4 regions of the Geobacillus sp. 47C-IIb genome follow, and region 4 is predicted to be linked to each of the others. Evidence: riboswitches for the same ligand, from Rfam matches in the RefSeq annotation. Region 4 holds a riboswitch; each other region holds the start of a gene.
What was found. Region 4 has a riboswitch for S-adenosylmethionine ahead of IC804_RS07195 (methionine ABC transporter ATP-binding protein). Riboswitches for the same ligand answer to the same signal wherever they lie in the genome.

Region 1 (4,624 bases), 1.4 Mb from region 4:
ATACAATACAGTAAACGAAGAAGGAGGTGCACGAGGATGGGCTTCTGCGGCTATGGAGGCTACGGTTATGGTGGCTACGGCTATGGCGGCTATGGCTATGGCGGTGGCTTTGTGTTGATTGTCGTCTTGTTCATCTTGTTGATCATTGTCGGCGCTGCATTTGTCGGCTAATGGAAAAAACGAATCCGATACGGGTCGTTTCGGTGCTGCGGAGCGGCTCGTATTTTTCTTTCCTCATTTGATGCACCTTCTTGTAGAGGCATCATACGATATACAGGGAGAAGGAGGCGGGAAGATGGATCAGCAATTTTTTAAAAACATTGAAAAGAAAACAGGCGTCAATATGAAAGATATTTTTGAGCTTGCCAACTCGCTGCAAAACGCCAATTTCAGCGATGAAAAAACAGTGCGCCAAGTAGTGAAGCGGGTTGCTCAAATCGCTAATCGGAGAGTGCCGAAAGAACTTGAAGACCAAATCGTCAAAACGATCGTCCATAGCGGCAAACAAATTGACTTTAATACGATCGCCAATATGCTGAACAATAAAAAATAAGCAAAAGGGAGCTGTGCAGATGCAAGCTCCCTTATTATTCAAGCGATTTCACCATTGTGACGTGCGGAATGCCGGCGTCCATAAACACGTCGGATATCACCTCATAGCCGAGTTTTTTGTAAAACGGTTCGGCGTGAGTTTGGGCGTTCAGCTTCACTTTTTTCGCCCCTTTTGTTTTCGCGAGCTGTTCAATGGCCGCCATCACCATTTGTCCAACGCCGCGGCCGCGGTAGGACGGCAAAACGCAAATGCGCTCAATTTTGCCAACCCCTTCGTCGATGAAGCGCAGTCGGCCGGCCGCGACCGGTTTTTCGCCATCATATAAAACAAGATGGGACGATTCTTGCTCGAACGCATCGATTTCGTCCTCTTCCGGCACGTTTTGTTCCTCGATAAATACGAGCCGGCGGACGTGCAAAGCGTCCTCGTACAAGGAGCGATCTTTTGTTGTTCCAATGGCGATGTTCATTATACCGTTTCCTTTCCTCCAACGACAAATGTGTCATACACGGTCCATGATCCGTTTTCGAGCTGGTAAAGGAGATGGAAGCGGTCGATCGTCTCTTCAAAATGTACGTGTTGCAGCTTCACTTGGCTGTAGACATCGGCGTATTCCGCCCCCGGTAAATCACGGCCGATCGTAATGTGCGGCACGAATGCAAATTCTGGCTTGCCGGCGAACAGGCCACTGTGCAGCTGTTCATGGAGGTGCTTAAGCACGTCGTTTGGCTCCACTTTCAAATAAATGATGTTGCTCGTCGGGTAAAACGAGCTGAATTTTGTCACTTTGATGGGGATTGGAGGAGTTTCCGCTGCGATACGGTGCAATTCTTTCGTCATCTCTTTCAATTGCCCCTCATTCGCTTCAAACGGATATTTTAACGTGATGTGCGGCGGAATAAGAGCGTAATGGCTGTCATACCGTTTTCGGTAAGAGTTGGCAAAATCTTGAATGCATTTTGATGGAAATAATACAATGCCGTACTTCATCCCGATTTCCCTCCTTAGATGGTTGTTTTTCTATGTGTTTACAGCGACAAAATAGCGGATACAGCTCTCGGTAAGTCAGGCTGCCAATACGTCCACGCATGACCGCCGGCAAACTCATGGTACGTATAGGCGAATTGTTTTTCCATAAACAAGTCTCGCGCCACCCGATTTGGTGTAATAAAGTCGCGCACATGGCCGTCCGTTGTTTTCACGGCTGTTTCTTCCGTGCCGACGGAATGGTAAATCGAAAGAAGTGACGGATCACGGAACGCGCGGATACGCGCCAGCACTGAGTCATCGATATAAGGGGACTGCATGGCGATGTTTCCAAATGTATGCGGATACAACAATCCAGCTAGCAACGAGATCGTTCCACCGAGCGAATCGCCGATCAGCGCCCGGCCTTTGCCCATTTGATAGGTCGGTAGCTCATGGTCCAAAAACGGAACGAGTTCATGAGCTAAAAAACGAATGTACGCTTCGTGTTTTTGCCCCGCTGGGTGATATTTCTCGTAGCGGTCGTTCACATTCCGATATGGGATGCCGACGACGATCGTCCGGTCGATCGTTCCTTCCTCCATGAGCGTTTCGATGACGCGTTTCACTTTTCCATACATAAAATAATCTTTGCCGTCTTGAGCGATTAGTAAAGAATATTTGTGAAGCGGAGAAAAATTGCTTGGCAAATAAACAAGTAGTTCGATTTTCTCTTGAAGTTCTCCGCTGTAAAGCGCATAATCACGCATTATTCCTGCTGCGATTGCCATGACCATCCTCCATGAAAACGGTAAGTTCACCTGTTATTGTAACATATTTGGGCGAAAAGATGTTAATGAAGGGCTCGAATTTTTCATCAATTTGCCGAACATTGCCAATGTCAAAAAAATGACTTGCAAAAACGGCCGGAATGCGTTACATTTTTTTATAAATTAACAAAATTGAATATACGTCCTATTCTTATCAAGAGAAGCGGAGGGAACTGGCCCTGTGAAGCTTCAGCAACCAGCCGGAAATCGGCCAGGTGCTAAATCCAGCGAATTGAGTATTCAATTCGGCAGATAAGAAGAAGCGTGACCATGGATATGGAAAAGTCTTCTTCTTAGAAGACTTTTTTATTTTCCTTTTTTTGGGTGATTGATCCGCTGACTTGTGAGTCGATCCGAAAACGAGGTGCTTGGCTGCCGAGACAAGCAGCGGTACGCTTCAGACACCCTATCCGTCGGAAGGGAATTTTTCGGCAGAAGGAGAGAGATGAGATGAAGAAACTGGAGACATTGTTGGCGCAAATTGGCAATCGGAGCGAAACGGTGACGGGGACGGTCAACCCGCCGGTTTATTTTTCCACCGCCTACCGCCATGCCGGCATTGGAGAGTCCACCGGGTTTGACTACATCCGCACCGGCAATCCGACGCGCAAAATCGTCGAAGAGGCGATCGCGAGGCTTGAAGGTGGTGACCAAGGCTATGCGTTCAGTTCCGGCATGGCCGCCATTCAGACAGTGCTCGCCTTGTTTGAGAGCGGAGACGAGTTTCTCGTATCGGCCGACCTTTACGGCGGCACGTACCGACTGTTTGAGCGCGGCTGGCGTAAATACGGCCTCGGATTTCATTACGTTGATTTTGCTGATTTGGATGCCGTGGAAGAAAAAATCACGGAACGGACGAAAGCAATCTTTTTGGAAACTCCAACAAACCCGCTTATGCATGAGACCGATATCCGCGCCGTCTCAGAGCTCGCTAGGCGGTATGGGCTTTTACTGATCGTTGACAACACGTTTTATACGCCAGTGCTTCAACGCCCGATCGAACAAGGGGCTGATATTGTCATCCATAGCGCCACGAAATATTTAGGCGGCCATAACGACGTCTTAGCTGGTCTAGTTGTTGCTAAGGGCGAAGAGCTCTGTCAGCGCTTGGCGGAGTACCATAACGCCATCGGCGCCGTTTTGTCGCCGTTTGATTCATGGCTGTTGATTCGCGGGATGAAAACGTTGGCGCTGCGGATGCGCCAGCATGAAGAAAACGCCAAGCGCATCTGCTCCTTTTTGCGTGAACACGAAGAGGTCACTGATGTGCTATACCCGGGAAGAGGGGGAATGTTGTCGTTCCGGATTGCCGATGAAAAATGGGTGAACGGTTTTTTGCGATGTTTGCGTCTCATTACGTTCGCGGAAAGCCTAGGCGGGGTCGAAAGCTTTATCACGTATCCGGCGACGCAGACGCACGCTGATATTCCGGAAGAAATCCGCATCCAAAACGGTGTTTGCAACCGTCTGCTCCGTTTCTCGGTCGGTATCGAGCATGCCGACGATTTGATCGCTGATTTAGCGCAGGCATTGAAAAACATGAAAGAGGTGTGAGCGATGGAACGGGAATGGTCGTTTTCGACGAAATTGCTCCATAACAAATGGAAAGTCGATCGACATACAGGGGCGGTGAGCGTGCCGATCCAGCATGCATCCACGTTCCATCAGTTCGATTTCGACTCATTCGGCAAATACGACTACAGCCGCTCCGGCAATCCGACGCGCGAGGCGCTTGAAGAAACGATTGCCGCATTGGAAGGCGGTGTGCGCGGGTTTGCATTTGCTTCTGGCATGGCTGCCATTTCCACAGCATTTTTGCTCCTGTCAAAGGGCGACCATGTGCTCGTGACGGAAGATGTCTACGGCGGCACATACCGGATGATTACCGAGGTGCTTAATCGCTTTGGTATCGAATATACGTTCGTTGACATGACGGACCTTGAAGCAGTGGCGGAAAACATCCGGCCGAACACAAAGGTCATTTATATGGAAACGCCGTCCAATCCGCTCTTAAAAGTGACCGACATTCGCGGTGTCGTCAAGTTGGCGAAAGCGCATGGCTGTTTAACTTTTCTGGACAATACGTTCATGACCCCAGCGTTGCAGCGGCCGTTGGATCTCGGCGTCGATGTTGTGCTTCATAGTGCGACGAAGTTTTTAGCCGGCCATAGCGACGTCGTTGCCGGGTTGGCGGTCGTAAAAGACGAGGAGCTCGGCAAACAGCTATACAAATTGCAAAACGCCTTTGGCGCTGTCCTTGGCGTCCAAGATGCTT
Region 2 (4,624 bases), 1.5 Mb from region 4:
TACTTTACATTTTGCTTTTTACGATATATGATTTTGCACTAGAATTTCAAGAAATTTTTGAGAAGGTGTGGGCGATGACGACCGAATTTCCTTTTTCCGAACTGCTTGAACAGTTGCCGAAGCAATTTTTTGCTTCGCTTGTCGCCAAAGTGGGAGCGAAAATAAAGGCCGGGCACGATGTCATTAATTTAGGGCAAGGCAATCCGGATCAGCCGACGCCTGGCCATATTGTTGAGGCGATGCAACAGGCAGTGGCCAATCCAAAATACCATAAATATTCGCCGTTTCAAGGTTACTCATTTTTGAAAAAAGCAGTCGCTGCGTTTTATGCGCGTGAGTACGGGGTTGATGTGGATCCAACCCGCGAAGTAGCCATTTTGTTTGGCGGTAAGGCTGGTCTTGTTGAGCTGCCGCTTTGCCTCGTCAATCCGGGCGATGTGGTGCTTGTCCCGGATCCGGGCTATCCGGACTACTGGTCCGGGATCGCGCTCGCCCGCGCACGGATGGAAATGATGCCGCTTATCGCCGAGCAGCAATTTTTGCCTGATTACAGTGCCATTCCGGCAGCGATCGCTGATCAGGCCAAACTGATGTTTTTGAACTATCCGAACAACCCGACCGGGGCGACGGCGACGAAAGAGTTTTTTGCTGAAACAGTGGCGTTCGCCGCTAAGTACGGCATTGCTGTTGTGCATGATTTCGCCTACGGGGCGATCGGTTTTGATGGCAAAAAGCCGGTCAGCTTTCTCGAAGTTGATGGGGCGAAAGAGGTCGGTGTTGAAATTTACACGTTTTCCAAAACGTACAATATGGCCGGTTGGCGTGTCGCGTTTGCCGTTGGCAATGAACAGATCATCCGGGCGATTGAGTTGTTGCAAGATCATTTGTATGTCAGTTTGTTCGGCGCTGTTCAAGAGGCGGCTGCCGCGGCGCTTCTCGGTCCGCAAGATTGCGTCACGGAGCTCGTCGCATTGTATGAAGCGCGCCGCAATACGTTCATTTCTGCTTTGCACCGCATCGGTTGGGAGGCGCCGGCACCGTCTGGATCGTTTTTCGCTTGGCTTCCCGTACCGAAAGGATTATCGTCCGCTGAGTTTGCCGACATACTGCTTGAACGCGTACACGTGGCGGTCGCTCCGGGCATCGGTTTTGGCAAGCACGGCGAAGGCTATGTGCGCGTTGGTCTGTTGACAGATGAGGCGCGTCTTGTCGAAGCAGCTGAACGGATCGGGCGTCTCGGGCTGTTTTGAAAAAAATGATTGACAACAGCGGCAGAGGCTGTCATAATTCAAAGTACATTTGCCATACTCGACAAAATTGTTTGACAAGTTCATAAATACGCAATGATTCTTATCAAGAGTAGGCGGAGGGACGAGCCCGATGAAGCCCGGCAACCGGCTTGGCATATCAAGCACGGTGCTAATTCTTGCAGCGGAAACGCTGAGAGATAAGAAGAGTGCCATGGAAGAATGATGCCTCTTCTTAGTGAAGAGGCTTTTTTCTTTAGGAAAGAGGGATGAATGATGAGCACAGTGATTGCCACGTATTTGCTGCATGACGAGAAAGACATTCGCAAAAAAGCAGAAGGGATTGCGCTCGGCTTGACGGTCGGCACATGGACGGATTTGCCGGCATTAGAGCAAGAGCAGCTTCGCAAACATAAGGGAGAAGTCGTCGGGATTAAAGAACTTGGGGAAAGCGGTCCGGCGAACGAGTATTTCGGCAAGCGACTGAAGCGGGCGATCGTCAAAATTGCTTACCCGACGGTCAACTTTAGTGCTGATTTACCAGCGCTCTTGGCAACGACGTTTGGCAAACTGTCGCTTGATGGTGAAGTGAGGTTGCTTGATCTTGAGCTTTCGGACGAATGGAAACGGCATTTTCCGGGACCGCGTTTTGGCATTGCCGGTATTCGTGAAAAAGTCGGGGTATATGACCGCCCGCTATTGATGAGCATTTTTAAAGGTATCATCGGCCGCGATTTGGCGTATTTGACGTCCGAATTAAAGAAACAGGCACTTGGCGGCGTCGACTTAGTGAAAGATGACGAAATTTTATTTGACAATGAGTTGTTGCCGTTTGAAAAGCGGATCACCGCGGGCAAGGCGGCGCTCCAAGAAGTGTATGAACAAACAGGCAAACGGACGCTGTACGCCGTCAACTTGACCGGCAAAACGTTTGAACTGAAAGAGAAAGCGAAACGGGCAGCCGAGCTTGGCGCTGATGTGCTCTTGTTTAACGTGTTCACCTATGGGCTTGATGTTTTGCAAGGGTTGCGCGAGGACGAGAATATCAACGTGCCGATCATGGCTCACCCGGCGTTTAGCGGTGCCATGACGCCGTCTGAGTTTTACGGGGTCGCCCCGTCGCTGCTGCTCGGAAAGTTTTTGCGGCTTGCGGGAGCTGATTTTGTCTTGTTCCCATCGCCATATGGCAGCGTCGCGCTTGAGCGTGAACAGGCGCTTGGCATTGCTCGGGCGCTCACCGATGAACAAGAGCCGTTTGCGCGCGCGTTTCCGGTACCGTCGGCCGGCATTCATCCGGGGCTCGTGCCGCTTCTAGTCCGCGATTTCGGTCTTGACTGCATTGTCAACGCTGGCGGCGGCATTCACGGCCATCCGGACGGGGCGATCGGCGGTGGGCAGGCGTTTCGTGCTGCCATTGATGCGGCTCTTGCCGGCCGTCTGCTCCGCGAAGCAGCGAAAGAAAACGAGGCGTTGCAAAAAGCGATCGACCGCTGGGGCGCGATTGAGGTGGAAGCATGAAAAAACAGCTTGTTCTCTTTTGTGATTTTGACGGAACGATTACAGAAAATGACAACATCATTGCGATTATGAAGCAGTTTGCTCCACCGGAGTGGGAAGCGCTGAAAGACGACATTCTCGCTGAGCGCCTCTCGGTTCAAGAAGGGGTCGGAAAGATGTTTTCCCTCCTTCCGTCGGCGTTGAAAGACGAGATCGTTGACTTTTTGCTTAGCACCGCTCGCCTGCGCGAAGGCTTTCGAGAGTTTGTCGCATTTACGAAAGAGAAAGGCATTCCGCTCTATATTGTGAGTGGCGGCATCGACTTTTTTGTCTATCCAATGCTAGACGGACTGATCGACAAAGAACGCATTTTTTGCAATGGCTCCGATTTCAGCAGCGAGATGATTCGCATCACATGGCCACACGCGTGCGACGGTAAGTGCCAAAACGGCTGCGGCTGTTGCAAGCCGTCACTTCTTCGAAAGCTCGCCCGTCCGGACGGGTATCATGTCGTCATTGGTGATTCGATTACCGACTTGGCAGTGGCGAAGCAAGCGGATTACGTGCTGGCGCGCGATTTCTTGCTTAAGAAATGTCAAGAGCTCGATTTGCCGCATGCACCGTTTACGACATTTTTTGATGTGGTGGATCATTTGCAGCGGCTGGAGGTGATCGCATGAGCATTATGTTGAAAAAATGGAATGAACTTGCGGAAGTGAAAGCTGAGCTCGCCGCCCGTGATTGGTTTTTTGCGACAAGCGGCAATTTGTCGCTCAAAGTGACCGATGCCCCGTTGACGTTCCTTGTCACCGCAAGCGGCAAAGATAAACGGAAGCAGACAAGCGAAGATTTTCTGCTCATCGACGCCGATGGAAAACCGGTGGAAGACACGCATTTGAAGCCGTCGGCGGAGACGCTTTTGCACGTCGAGGTTTATCGGCGGACGAATGCCGGCTGCGTCTTGCACGTTCATACGGTCGACAATAACATCATTTCCGACGTGTACGCTCAAAACAGGGAAGTAGTCTTTTCGGGTCAAGAAATTATTAAGGCGTTTGGCATCTGGGAAGAAAATGCGGAAGTGCGCATTCCGATCATTGACAATTACGCCGACATCCCGACTTTGGCTAATGAATTTGCCAAGCATATCGACGGTGATACGGGGGCTGTTTTGATCCAAAACCACGGTATTACCGTTTGGGGTCGTGATGCGTTTGAAGCGAAAAAACATTTGGAAGCGTGGGAGTTTTTGTTCAGCTGGCAGGTGAAGCGGCTATTATTACAACGGGCCGCTGTGCCGCTAGTTGACTAACCGATATATTTTTAAAGGGGGATTTGACGATGGCAGTGATTAAAGTGAAAAAAACGGGCCAAGTGATTGAAGGGGAAGACAATGTCCGCGCTTTTTTAAACAGCCAAGGTGTTTTGTATGAGCATTGGGATATTACAAAACTACCGGAACATTTACGCGACAAATATGTGCTCACTGACGAAGAAAAAGAGGAAATTTTGGCGACGTTTAAAGATGAGATCGAAGACTTGGCGGCGCGTCGTGGCTACAAAACATGGGATATCGTCGCCCTGTCTGATGCGACTCCAAACTTGGAAGAGCTGCTGAAAAAATTTGAGCAAGTGCATATCCACACAGAGGATGAAGTGCGCGCCATTACGGCCGGTCACGGCATTTTCATCATCAAAGGAGACAAAGAAACCGGTTATTTTGACGTCGAGTTGGAAGCGGGCGATGTCATTTCTGTGCCGGAAGGAAATCCGCATTACTTCACATTGATGGATGACCGCCAAGTTGTTGCTGTCCGGTTATTTATTGATCCGTCCGGTTGGGTCGCCCATCCGTACGAAGAAAAAGAAGAAGTGAATTC
Region 3 (4,624 bases), 190 kb from region 4:
GGAGACATTCATTCAGCTGGCGGAAAGGAGAGATCCACCATGGACGGGGACATCATCGACCAATACCGGTTTCCGTCGCCGCATCCGGACATCGACGTCTTTTTTGTCACCTATATGGCGCAAGGACTGAAAGTGAAAGGATTTTTGGCCGTGCCGAAACAAAACGACGTGTATGACGGGTTTTTGTATTTGCGCGGCGGGATCAAAAACGTCGGACAAGTGCGGGTGCCACGCCTCATCCAATTCGCTTCCCATGGATTTGTCGTCTTCGCCCCGCTTTACCGCGGCAACGGGGGCGGGGAAGGGAACGAAGATTTTGTCGGTGAAGACCGTTATGATGCGCTTGCCGGATTTGAGCTCCTGCGCCGCCATCCGCTTGTTCACCCGGGGCGTGTGCACGTGTTCGGCTTCTCACGCGGCGGGGCGATGGCGCTTCATACCGCTTTGTTGGCCGAACGGGTCTGTTCGGTCGCGGTCTGGGGAGGGGTGACCGATTTGGAGCTGACGTATTGGGAGCGGTTGGACTTGCGGCGGATGATGAAGCGTGTCATCGGCGGGACACCGAACAAATACCCGGAACGCTACCGTCACCGTACGCCGCTTTATAACCTAGAGCGCCTCAAAGCGCCTGTGCTTATCATCCATGGCGAGCGAGATACAAACGTATCGATTGAGCATGCGTGGCGGCTGGAGCGGCGGCTCAAGCAGCTCGGCCGACCGGTCACCGCTTGGTACTTCCCTGAGTTCAATCACTATTTCCCGCCGCAAGATAATCGAAAGACGGTGCAACGGCTCACGGAATGGATGAAACAACAACCGACGGTATGATACGATAGGATGGGAAGGATGTTGAGGAAACCGCTCATAAGAAGCCTCGGGAGCTTGCCAACATCACCATTGGCAGAAAACGATGACGTTGGGAGGACGGCTTCGTGGGCTATAAACGAATCGATCAGGTGCAAGGAGGTCGGAAACGATGGGCATGCCGATGGAGCTGCAGACGCTCATTGTCACAAAAGGAAAAGAACAGCGCGTTCAAGGCAATTTGTTTGTGCTCGAAAAAGAAGGCTACCGCTTATACCCGCTTGACGTGCCGCTTGAAGTGCGCCGGACGCTGCAAAGCGAAGCGAGCGGCATCGCGGTCGTAAGAAAGCTCGAATGGGAAGATAACAAGACAACGGTTACGTATGAGCTCGTCAGCTTGTATTCCACCAATTGAACACGAAGCGTCGGGCAAATGAGCGCGGAATTGGTCCATCAGGCAGGGGCGCAAACCGAAGGACGGTTTGCGCCTTGCCATAGATAAGAGGAAAAAAGGCCCTGCTTGTCAAAGAGAAAGAGAATCACGGAGACCGAAATAGAGGAAAGAACAGAAAAAACGGCCGGACAGGATGTTCCCTGTCCGGCCGGGTGTTTGTTAAACGAGCGGTCCACCGAGTTTTTCAATGGACGGATCGATGTGAGCGAATTTTTGGAAGTTAGCGCGGAATTTTTCCGCCAGTTCTTTCGCTTTTTGTTCGTACGCTTGTTTGTCTGCCCATGTGTTTTGCGGACGCAAGACGTCATCTGGCACGCCCGGGACGTGGGCAGGGATGGCAAGACCGAAAATCGGGTCTTGGACCGTTTCGACGTTGTCAAGCTCCCCTTCGACGGCGGCTTGTACCATCGCGCGGGTGTAGGCGAGCTTCATTCGGCTACCGACGCCGTATGGTCCTCCTGTCCAACCAGTGTTGACCAAAAAGACACGGACGTTATGCTCAGCGATTTTTTGCCCGAGCATTTCGGCGTATTCGACGGCCGGGCGCGGCAAAAACGGCGCGCCAAAGCATGTCGAGAACGTCGCTTCCGGTTCAGTGACGCCGCGTTCGGTGCCGGCGAGTTTGCTTGTGTAGCCGCTTAAGAAATGGTACATCGCCTGTTCGCGCGTCAGCTTGCTGATCGGCGGCAAGACGCCAAACGCATCGGCCGTCAAGAACACGATGGTCGACGGATGGCCGGCAACGCTTGGGTCAACGATGTTTTTGATCGCCTGAAGCGGATAGGCCGCGCGCGTGTTTTCCGTCAATGTCCCGTCATCGTAATCCGGAACCCGTGTCGCATCATGGAGAATGACGTTTTCAAGCACGGCGCCAAAGCCGATGGCATCAAAAATTTGCGGCTCTTTCTCGCGCGATAAGTTGATGCATTTCGCATAGCAGCCGCCTTCGATGTTGAAAATGCCGCGGCTCGACCAGCCGTGTTCGTCATCGCCGATCAAGCGGCGTTTCGGGTCGGTCGAGAGCGTTGTTTTCCCGGTTCCCGACAGGCCGAAGAAGAGGGCGACGTCGCCTTCCTGACCGACGTTGGCCGAGCAGTGCATCGGCAAGATGCCTTGTTCCGGCAGCAAATAGTTCATGACCGAGAAGATCGATTTTTTCATTTCGCCCGCATATTCCGTTCCACCGATCAAGACGGTGCGCTGTTCGAACGAGATGATGATAAACGCTTCCGAACGCGTCCCGTCAACGGCCGGGTCTGCTTTAAAGTTCGGCGCGCAAATGACGGTGAATTGCGGTTCATGGTCGGCGAGTTCTTCCGCGCTTGGACGGATGAACAGCTGATGGACAAACAAGTTGTGCCAAGCGAATTCGTTCACCACTTGAATCGGCAGCCGCGCTTTCGGGTCAGCGCCGGCGAAGCCTTTAAAGACGAACAGTTCATCTTTTTTCATTAAATAATCGAGCACTTTATCATATAATTTTTGAAATGTCTCCGGTGCCATTGGTTGGTTGACCGTTCCCCAATCGATGTTCTGTTTCGTCGACGGTTCTTCAACGATGTATTTGTCTTTCGGTGACCGTCCGGTATATTTACCGGTCGTGACGGCGACAGCGCCAGTGTGCGTCAGCCGCCCTTCGTTTCGGTGCAGCACTTTTTCGACGAGCTCAGCAACGGACAACTGGTGATGTACGTACGGTTTTTGCAGCAGCAAAGAAAGCTTATTGGTCATTTTTGCGATCCCCATGTTCACAACCTGCCTTTTTTATTGGAATTCCTCTTGAAAATAGTATAACACATTTTTATTAATAGTCCATACTAATTGTGTAGGTTTTTTAAACTTAGTTTGGCCTATTTTTCAGATAATAAAAAATTTGTTTCTGCGGTTGACTTTGCTTATTTCATTACGATAAGATAAGTCATTGAACGGATACTCTTATCCCGAGCCGGTGGAGGGACAGGCCCGATGAAACCCAGCAACCGTCACAATTTTACAATATGTGAAAAGGTGCTAACCTGTGGCAAGGCGTGGTCCTTGAACGATAAGAGTGAAAGGAAGCAATATGATTGCAATGACCTTTCCTCACCGTGACAGGAAAGGTTTTTTTATATGAAGGGAAACGAGTTCCGTATCGCCACATTATGTCAAGAGGAGGAAATGAGCCGAATGTCAGCCAAACGCCGCTTGTTCACTTCAGAATCTGTAACAGAAGGGCATCCGGATAAAATTTGTGACCAAATTTCGGATGCCATTTTGGATGCCATTTTAGAAAAAGATCCGAACGCCCGTGTTGCTTGTGAAACGAGCGTCACAACAGGTCTCGTGCTTGTTAGCGGGGAAATTACGACCTCGACGTACGTCGATATTCCGCGCATCGTTCGCGATACGGTCCGCGAGATCGGCTATACGCGCGCGAAGTTCGGGTTTGACGCCGATACGTGCGCGGTGTTGACGGCCATTGACGAGCAGTCGCCGGATATCGCGATGGGGGTTGACCAGGCACTTGAGGCACGCGAAGGTCAGATGACTGACGAAGAAATTGAAGCGATCGGTGCCGGCGACCAAGGGCTCATGTTTGGATTTGCCTGCAATGAAACGGAAGAGCTTATGCCGCTCCCGATTTCGCTTGCCCATCGTCTTTCGCGTCGATTGGCCGAAGTGCGCAAAACGGATGTTTTGCCATACTTGCGTCCAGACGGCAAAACGCAAGTGACGATCGAATATGATGAAAACGGCAAACCGGTGCGCGTGGATACGATTGTCATTTCAACGCAGCATCATCCGGAAATTGAGCACGACCAAATCGAACGCGATATGAAAGAACACGTCATCAAGCCGATTGTTCCGGCGGAGTTGTTGGATGAGAACACGAAATATTTCATCAACCCGACCGGCCGCTTCGTCATCGGTGGTCCGCAAGGGGACGCTGGACTGACAGGGCGGAAAATCATCGTTGACACGTACGGTGGTTACGCTCGCCATGGCGGCGGTGCATTCTCGGGGAAAGACCCGACGAAAGTTGACCGTTCGGCAGCATATGCGGCTCGCTATGTTGCGAAAAACATTGTTGCGGCCGGACTGGCCGACAAGTGCGAAGTGCAGCTTGCTTACGCCATCGGTGTCGCTCGTCCGGTATCGATTTCGATTGATACGTTTGGCACCGGCAAAGTGTCGGAAGACGTTTTAATTGAAGTTGTCCGCAACAACTTCGATCTTCGCCCGGCTGGCATCATCAAAATGCTGGATCTGCGTCGTCCGATTTATAAACAAACAGCGGCTTACGGCCATTTCGGGCGCACGGATGTCGACTTGCCTTGGGAGCGCACGGATAAAGCAGCGGTGCTGAAAGAGCAAGCACTGGCATTA
Region 4 (4,624 bases):
GACAGTAATCCCGGAGACAAGCGCCGGAAGCGATTCTGGCAACAGGACTTTCCAAATGATCGTCCATGTCGAGGCGCCCATGGCCTTCGCCGCTTCAATGACCCCCTTGTCAATTTCGCGGAGGGCGATTTCGACCATACGGGCATAAAACGGAGCTGCACCAATGATGAGTGCTGGCAGTGCCGCATTCGCCCCAAGCATTGTCCCAACAAGCCATTTAGTAAACGGGATGAGCAAAATAATTAAAATAATGAACGGAATGGAACGAAAAATATTGACGAACGCAGCAATGATCATATTGGCCAACCGGTTTTCCCATAGGTTTCCCTTCGCCGTTAAAAATAAAAGCAGCCCGAGAACAATCCCAATGACGAACGTCGCCGCGACCGCCATCCCGGTCATGTACAACGTCTCGACCGTCGCCGCCCACATCGTCTCCCATTGCACGTTCGGCAGGAGGTTAGCGAGCATCATGAATCACCTCCACCGCCACTTGCTGGCTGCGAATATAGTCAAGCACCCGGGCGATTTCGTCCGCCGCGCCGTCGATGTGCACAAACAGCACACCGTAGGCGCCTTGATGAGTTTGCGAAATTTTCCCTTGCAAAATGTTGATCTCAACCGTAAATTGCCGAACGACTTGCGTGATGAGCGGCTGGCCAGCTGCTTCGCCGACAAATGTCAACTGCGCGATCACCCCGTTCGGGTATTGGCCGAACAAATGGGAAACCGCCTCTTCCGTTTCCTCCGGTTCGATCAGTTGTTGAACGAACCGTTTCGTAATCGGCTGTTGCGGGTTGCGGAAGACGTGCAACACTTCGCCTTGCTCGACGATTTTGCCGCTTTCCATCACCGCCACGCGGTCACAAATTTTACGGATCACATGCATTTCGTGCGTAATCAGCACGATCGTCAGCCCGAGCCGCTTGTTAATATCGACAAGCAAGTCCAAAATCGCATCCGTCGTTTGTGGATCCAATGCCGATGTTGCTTCATCGCAAAGCAACACTTTCGGGTTGTTGGCAAGCGCCCGAGCAATGCCGACCCGCTGTTTTTGTCCGCCGCTTAACTGCGACGGATACGCGTCTTCCCGCCCGGCGAGCCCAACAAGCTGGATGAGCTCATCAACCCGCTTTTGCCGTTCCTCTTTCGGAACGCCGGCGATCTCGAGCGGAAACGCAATATTTTCCCGCACCGTACGCGACCAAAGCAAGTTGAAGTGCTGGAAAATCATCCCGATTTCTTGGCGCGCCTTGCGCAGCTCCCGTCCTTTAATGCGCGCCATATCGCGGCCGGCGACGACCACCTGGCCGCTCGTCGGCTTTTCCAGCCCGTTTAACAGCCGGATGAGCGAACTTTTCCCCGCGCCGCTGTAACCGATAATCCCGAAAATTTCCCCTTCGCGAATATCGAGCGACACATTGTCGACAGCTGTTACCGATCCATTCGCCGCATGATAAATTTTTGTCACTTGTTTAAGTTGAATCACCGTTTCACCTTCCTTCTTCCCAAGGCAACAGAGCGCAAAAAGAAAACCTTTCTGCCCGCAGAGAACAGAAAGGTATTTGTCTACCGTTCCGTCTCTTATCTCTCAAAGCAGGCCGCTTTGTGTGAATTGGCACCTTTTCAGCAGACTCGCTGACGGTTGCCGGGCTTCATTGGGCACATCCCTCCACCTCTCTTGATAAGAGCACAACCATTTGCCTATTCAATTGATTACGAGTGTGATTGTATCATTGTATGTCGAACGGTGTCAACAAAATTTTTTACCCAACATGACGATACGGCTTGGCCAAATGGAGGAGAGATTCAAGCAGCAACATGTGGCGAAAGCTTCCCGACACAGACACTTCTTGCAGCCGGACGAGCTGCTGCAGCTTCAGCTCGCCGCTCAGCAGCGATTCAAGCGCTTTCTTTGAACCGCGCACCGTTAACGTGTGGCGTTCGTCATTTCCTATCTCTGGGGCAGTCGGCTCCTTGCCGATCGCCAACAAAGCAACACCTTCTTCACTCTCAAACCGAACATACAACTGCTCATCCGGCAAAATCGGCAACAAATGACGCAACGTTTGCATCCGTTCCATAAACTGTCCCACTAACTGATGCATTTCCATTGACCATCCCCCCCATTTCCCTTTGTTCCCTTTATTTCCATACGGAGGGGGAGGAATCCTTTACAAAAATCTCGACAGTCATTGTGGCGAACCAACGCTATTTTTGTCATTTCCAAAGAAATATGTCAAATGGCGTCAAAAAAAGGCAGGTAGTCAGCGCGGCAACCGAGCTTGAATTTCCTCATACAAGTACGGAACGGAATGAAACGCATACCATTTGCCCACCATCGTTCCGTCCACAAAAAGAAGCAAGCAAGGAACGCTTTCAATTTTCCAAACGACTGCTTGCTCCGGGATATAATTCACGTCTGTTTCGTAAAACGGCAGCGCCGGAAACAACTCCTCCACCACCGTCAACATTCGTTTCGCCAGCTGGCACGTGCCGCACAGCGGGGTGTACAAATAAAGAGCCATAAGCGGCTGTTCAGTGATTGTCTGTTGTATCTCTGTTCGTTCAATCGGTTTCACTCGCCTCTTCCCTTCATTAACGAGTCGATGCGGACGTCAAAATGGGCGCGCAGCAACACTTGGGCTAAATGCCAACGCGGAGCAGCGGCCACTTCGCGGTACGTCCGGTCAATATAAATGTGTTCCGCTTCCGGAAACATCCGTCGAAATTGCCGGCGCAGCTTTTCTCCTGCTTCATCAGCGTCTGCCAGCACGTACACGTCCTGACCCTCAAGCTCGTCGGCCAGCTCCTCAAGGCGCGAATCACTGATCGTGCCGTTCGTACAAATAATGACGACCGGTTCGTTCAGCACGGCTGACACTTTTTGTTTATCCGATCGCCCTTCTACAATAATCACTTTTTCTGCCCGTCGCATGTCCGACCCACCTAACTTCAAAAAAGGTTACCATATTGTATGCTCTGCGCCAACAAAAAGTTGAAAAAAAGCAACGGCCATCCACCGTTGCCTTTTAACACCAACCCGCCTCCCCGTCGCAATCGACATATTTTTGATCCGGTTCAACGGTAGCGGTCACATCTTTATAGATTTTTCCGTTCTGCTCGGTATACCCGTTTTTCAACTGAACGCCCGCTGCCGGAAGAGGAAGACGTCCGATGAGCTCGCCTTCCTCGTACAAGTCCAGCGAGCGGCCGTTCAGCTTGCCGGTTACCCGATCCGTAATATCGATGCGCGTTGATTGCAGCGCCATCGGGAGCCCCCCTTTTTAATCAAGTTCCGGTATGTATAGGGTGTCCGGATCGGGGGCGAAGATTGCAGGAACGTTTATCCTTCGTTCACCATCGCCGCGTATTGTTCAGCCGTCAACAAGTTGTCGACTTCGCTTAAATCTTTCGGTTCAATAACAATCATCCACGCTTTTTCATACGGCGATTCGTTCACATATTCCGGATTGTCATTTAACGATTCGTTCACTTCGACGATCGTGCCGCTGATCGGCGCATACAGTTCCGAGACGGTTTTCACCGATTCGACGCTACCAAACGGCTCATTCGCCGTAATTTCCGTTCCAACTTCCGGCAGCTCAACAAACACGATGTCGCCAAGCTCTGATTGGGCAAAATCGGTAATGCCGATGCGCACTTTGTCTCCTTCGACGCGCACCCACTCATGCTCTTTTGAATAGCGAAGTTCTTTTGGCGTGTTCATGGAATCCCTCCATTGCGACAAATTATCTCCTTTTTCATCATAACCGATTTTGGACAAAAACTCACCGAGTTCGTCGCATTTTATTAAAATTTTTTATCTTTCTGCCGACAGGCGTCCGGCGAAAAACGATTCGTACTCTTGCTCGCGAAACCCGACAACAACCCGTTCGCCGCCCGTTAAAATGGGCCGTTTTACTAGCATCCCGTCCGAAGCAAGCCACTCAAGCATCTCTTCTTCCGATGCGCCGTTAAGCTTGTCCTTTAATCCGAGTTCGCGGTATTTCATCCCGCTTGTGTTAAAAAATTTTTTAAGCGGCAACCCGCTTTGACGGTGCAAGCGGGCGAGCTCCTCTTTCGTCAGCGGCTCATCGACAAGATGCACCGTTTGCACCTCGATCCCGTGCTCATCAAGCCACCGCTTCGCCTTCCGGCACGTCCCGCATTTCGGATACCAATACAACGTCAACGCCATGGCCGTCCCTCCTCTAGAACTGTTAACGGAAACAATTGATCGGTTGTCCCCGTTTTTCCGAACCATTGCTATCTGCTTCTGACAGAAAGAAGTACCAGGACAAACCTGGTACTTCCTATTATCACACAATATACTGTTCCGCTTCAATGAGGGCTGCAGCCGCTTCGCGTTTTTTCGCGATCACGTTGATCGGGGTATGACGCGTCAACCGACGGAGAGCGGCGAGCATCATCCGAAGTGTGTCGCCTTGCTCCACGGCAACGAGCGTTTCTTTCGCATGGGCTTCGATTTCATTGAACGCCTCTTGGCAGAAAATTTGCGTATACAACACTTTTTGCTTGTTTTTCTCTTCCCCGCTCGCTTGAATCGCTTTTTCTGTGCGCAAAAGCGCCGATTCCATCGCATAAATGTTGGAAACGATAT

Region 1: another riboswitch for S-adenosylmethionine. It lies ahead of IC804_RS14210 (methionine biosynthesis PLP-dependent protein); the one in region 4 lies ahead of IC804_RS07195 (methionine ABC transporter ATP-binding protein).
Region 2: another riboswitch for S-adenosylmethionine. It lies ahead of mtnW (2,3-diketo-5-methylthiopentyl-1-phosphate enolase); the one in region 4 lies ahead of IC804_RS07195 (methionine ABC transporter ATP-binding protein).
Region 3: another riboswitch for S-adenosylmethionine. It lies ahead of metK (methionine adenosyltransferase); the one in region 4 lies ahead of IC804_RS07195 (methionine ABC transporter ATP-binding protein).

What each region holds. Positions count from the first base shown of each region.
Region 1 is NZ_CP061473.1:2,803,955-2,808,578, forward strand. Features, by position in the region: gene IC804_RS14185 (YjcZ family sporulation protein) at 37-171, shown strand; gene IC804_RS14190 (sporulation-specific transcription regulator SpoVIF) at 296-553, shown strand; gene IC804_RS14195 (GNAT family N-acetyltransferase) at 588-1,022, opposite strand; gene IC804_RS14200 (YjcG family protein) at 1,022-1,543, opposite strand; gene IC804_RS14205 (alpha/beta hydrolase) at 1,582-2,310, opposite strand; SAM riboswitch class I at 2,498-2,608, shown strand; gene IC804_RS14210 (methionine biosynthesis PLP-dependent protein) at 2,800-3,903, shown strand; gene metC (cystathionine beta-lyase) at 3,907-4,624, shown strand, end outside.
Region 2 is NZ_CP061473.1:2,889,954-2,894,577, forward strand. Features, by position in the region: gene IC804_RS14620 (pyridoxal phosphate-dependent aminotransferase) at 75-1,250, shown strand; SAM riboswitch class I at 1,348-1,454, shown strand; gene mtnW (2,3-diketo-5-methylthiopentyl-1-phosphate enolase) at 1,524-2,765, shown strand; gene mtnX (2-hydroxy-3-keto-5-methylthiopentenyl-1-phosphate phosphatase) at 2,762-3,424, shown strand; gene IC804_RS14635 (methylthioribulose 1-phosphate dehydratase) at 3,421-4,056, shown strand; gene IC804_RS14640 (1,2-dihydroxy-3-keto-5-methylthiopentene dioxygenase) at 4,086-4,624, shown strand, end outside.
Region 3 is NZ_CP061473.1:1,208,924-1,213,547, reverse strand. Features, by position in the region: gene IC804_RS06085 (alpha/beta hydrolase family protein) at 40-828, shown strand; gene IC804_RS06080 (DUF2584 domain-containing protein) at 977-1,219, shown strand; gene pckA (phosphoenolpyruvate carboxykinase (ATP)) at 1,418-3,004, opposite strand; SAM riboswitch class I at 3,191-3,306, shown strand; gene metK (methionine adenosyltransferase) at 3,425-4,624, shown strand, end outside.
Region 4 is NZ_CP061473.1:1,395,519-1,400,142, forward strand. Features, by position in the region: gene IC804_RS07190 (methionine ABC transporter permease) at 1-471, opposite strand, end outside; gene IC804_RS07195 (methionine ABC transporter ATP-binding protein) at 461-1,489, opposite strand; SAM riboswitch class I at 1,582-1,691, opposite strand; gene IC804_RS07200 (hypothetical protein) at 1,767-2,114, opposite strand; gene IC804_RS07205 (thioredoxin family protein) at 2,268-2,528, opposite strand; gene IC804_RS07210 (ribonuclease M5) at 2,579-2,938, opposite strand; gene IC804_RS07215 (YusG family protein) at 3,033-3,272, opposite strand; gene gcvH (glycine cleavage system protein GcvH) at 3,347-3,730, opposite strand; gene IC804_RS07225 (arsenate reductase family protein) at 3,824-4,201, opposite strand; gene IC804_RS07230 (acyl-CoA dehydrogenase family protein) at 4,323-4,624, opposite strand, start outside.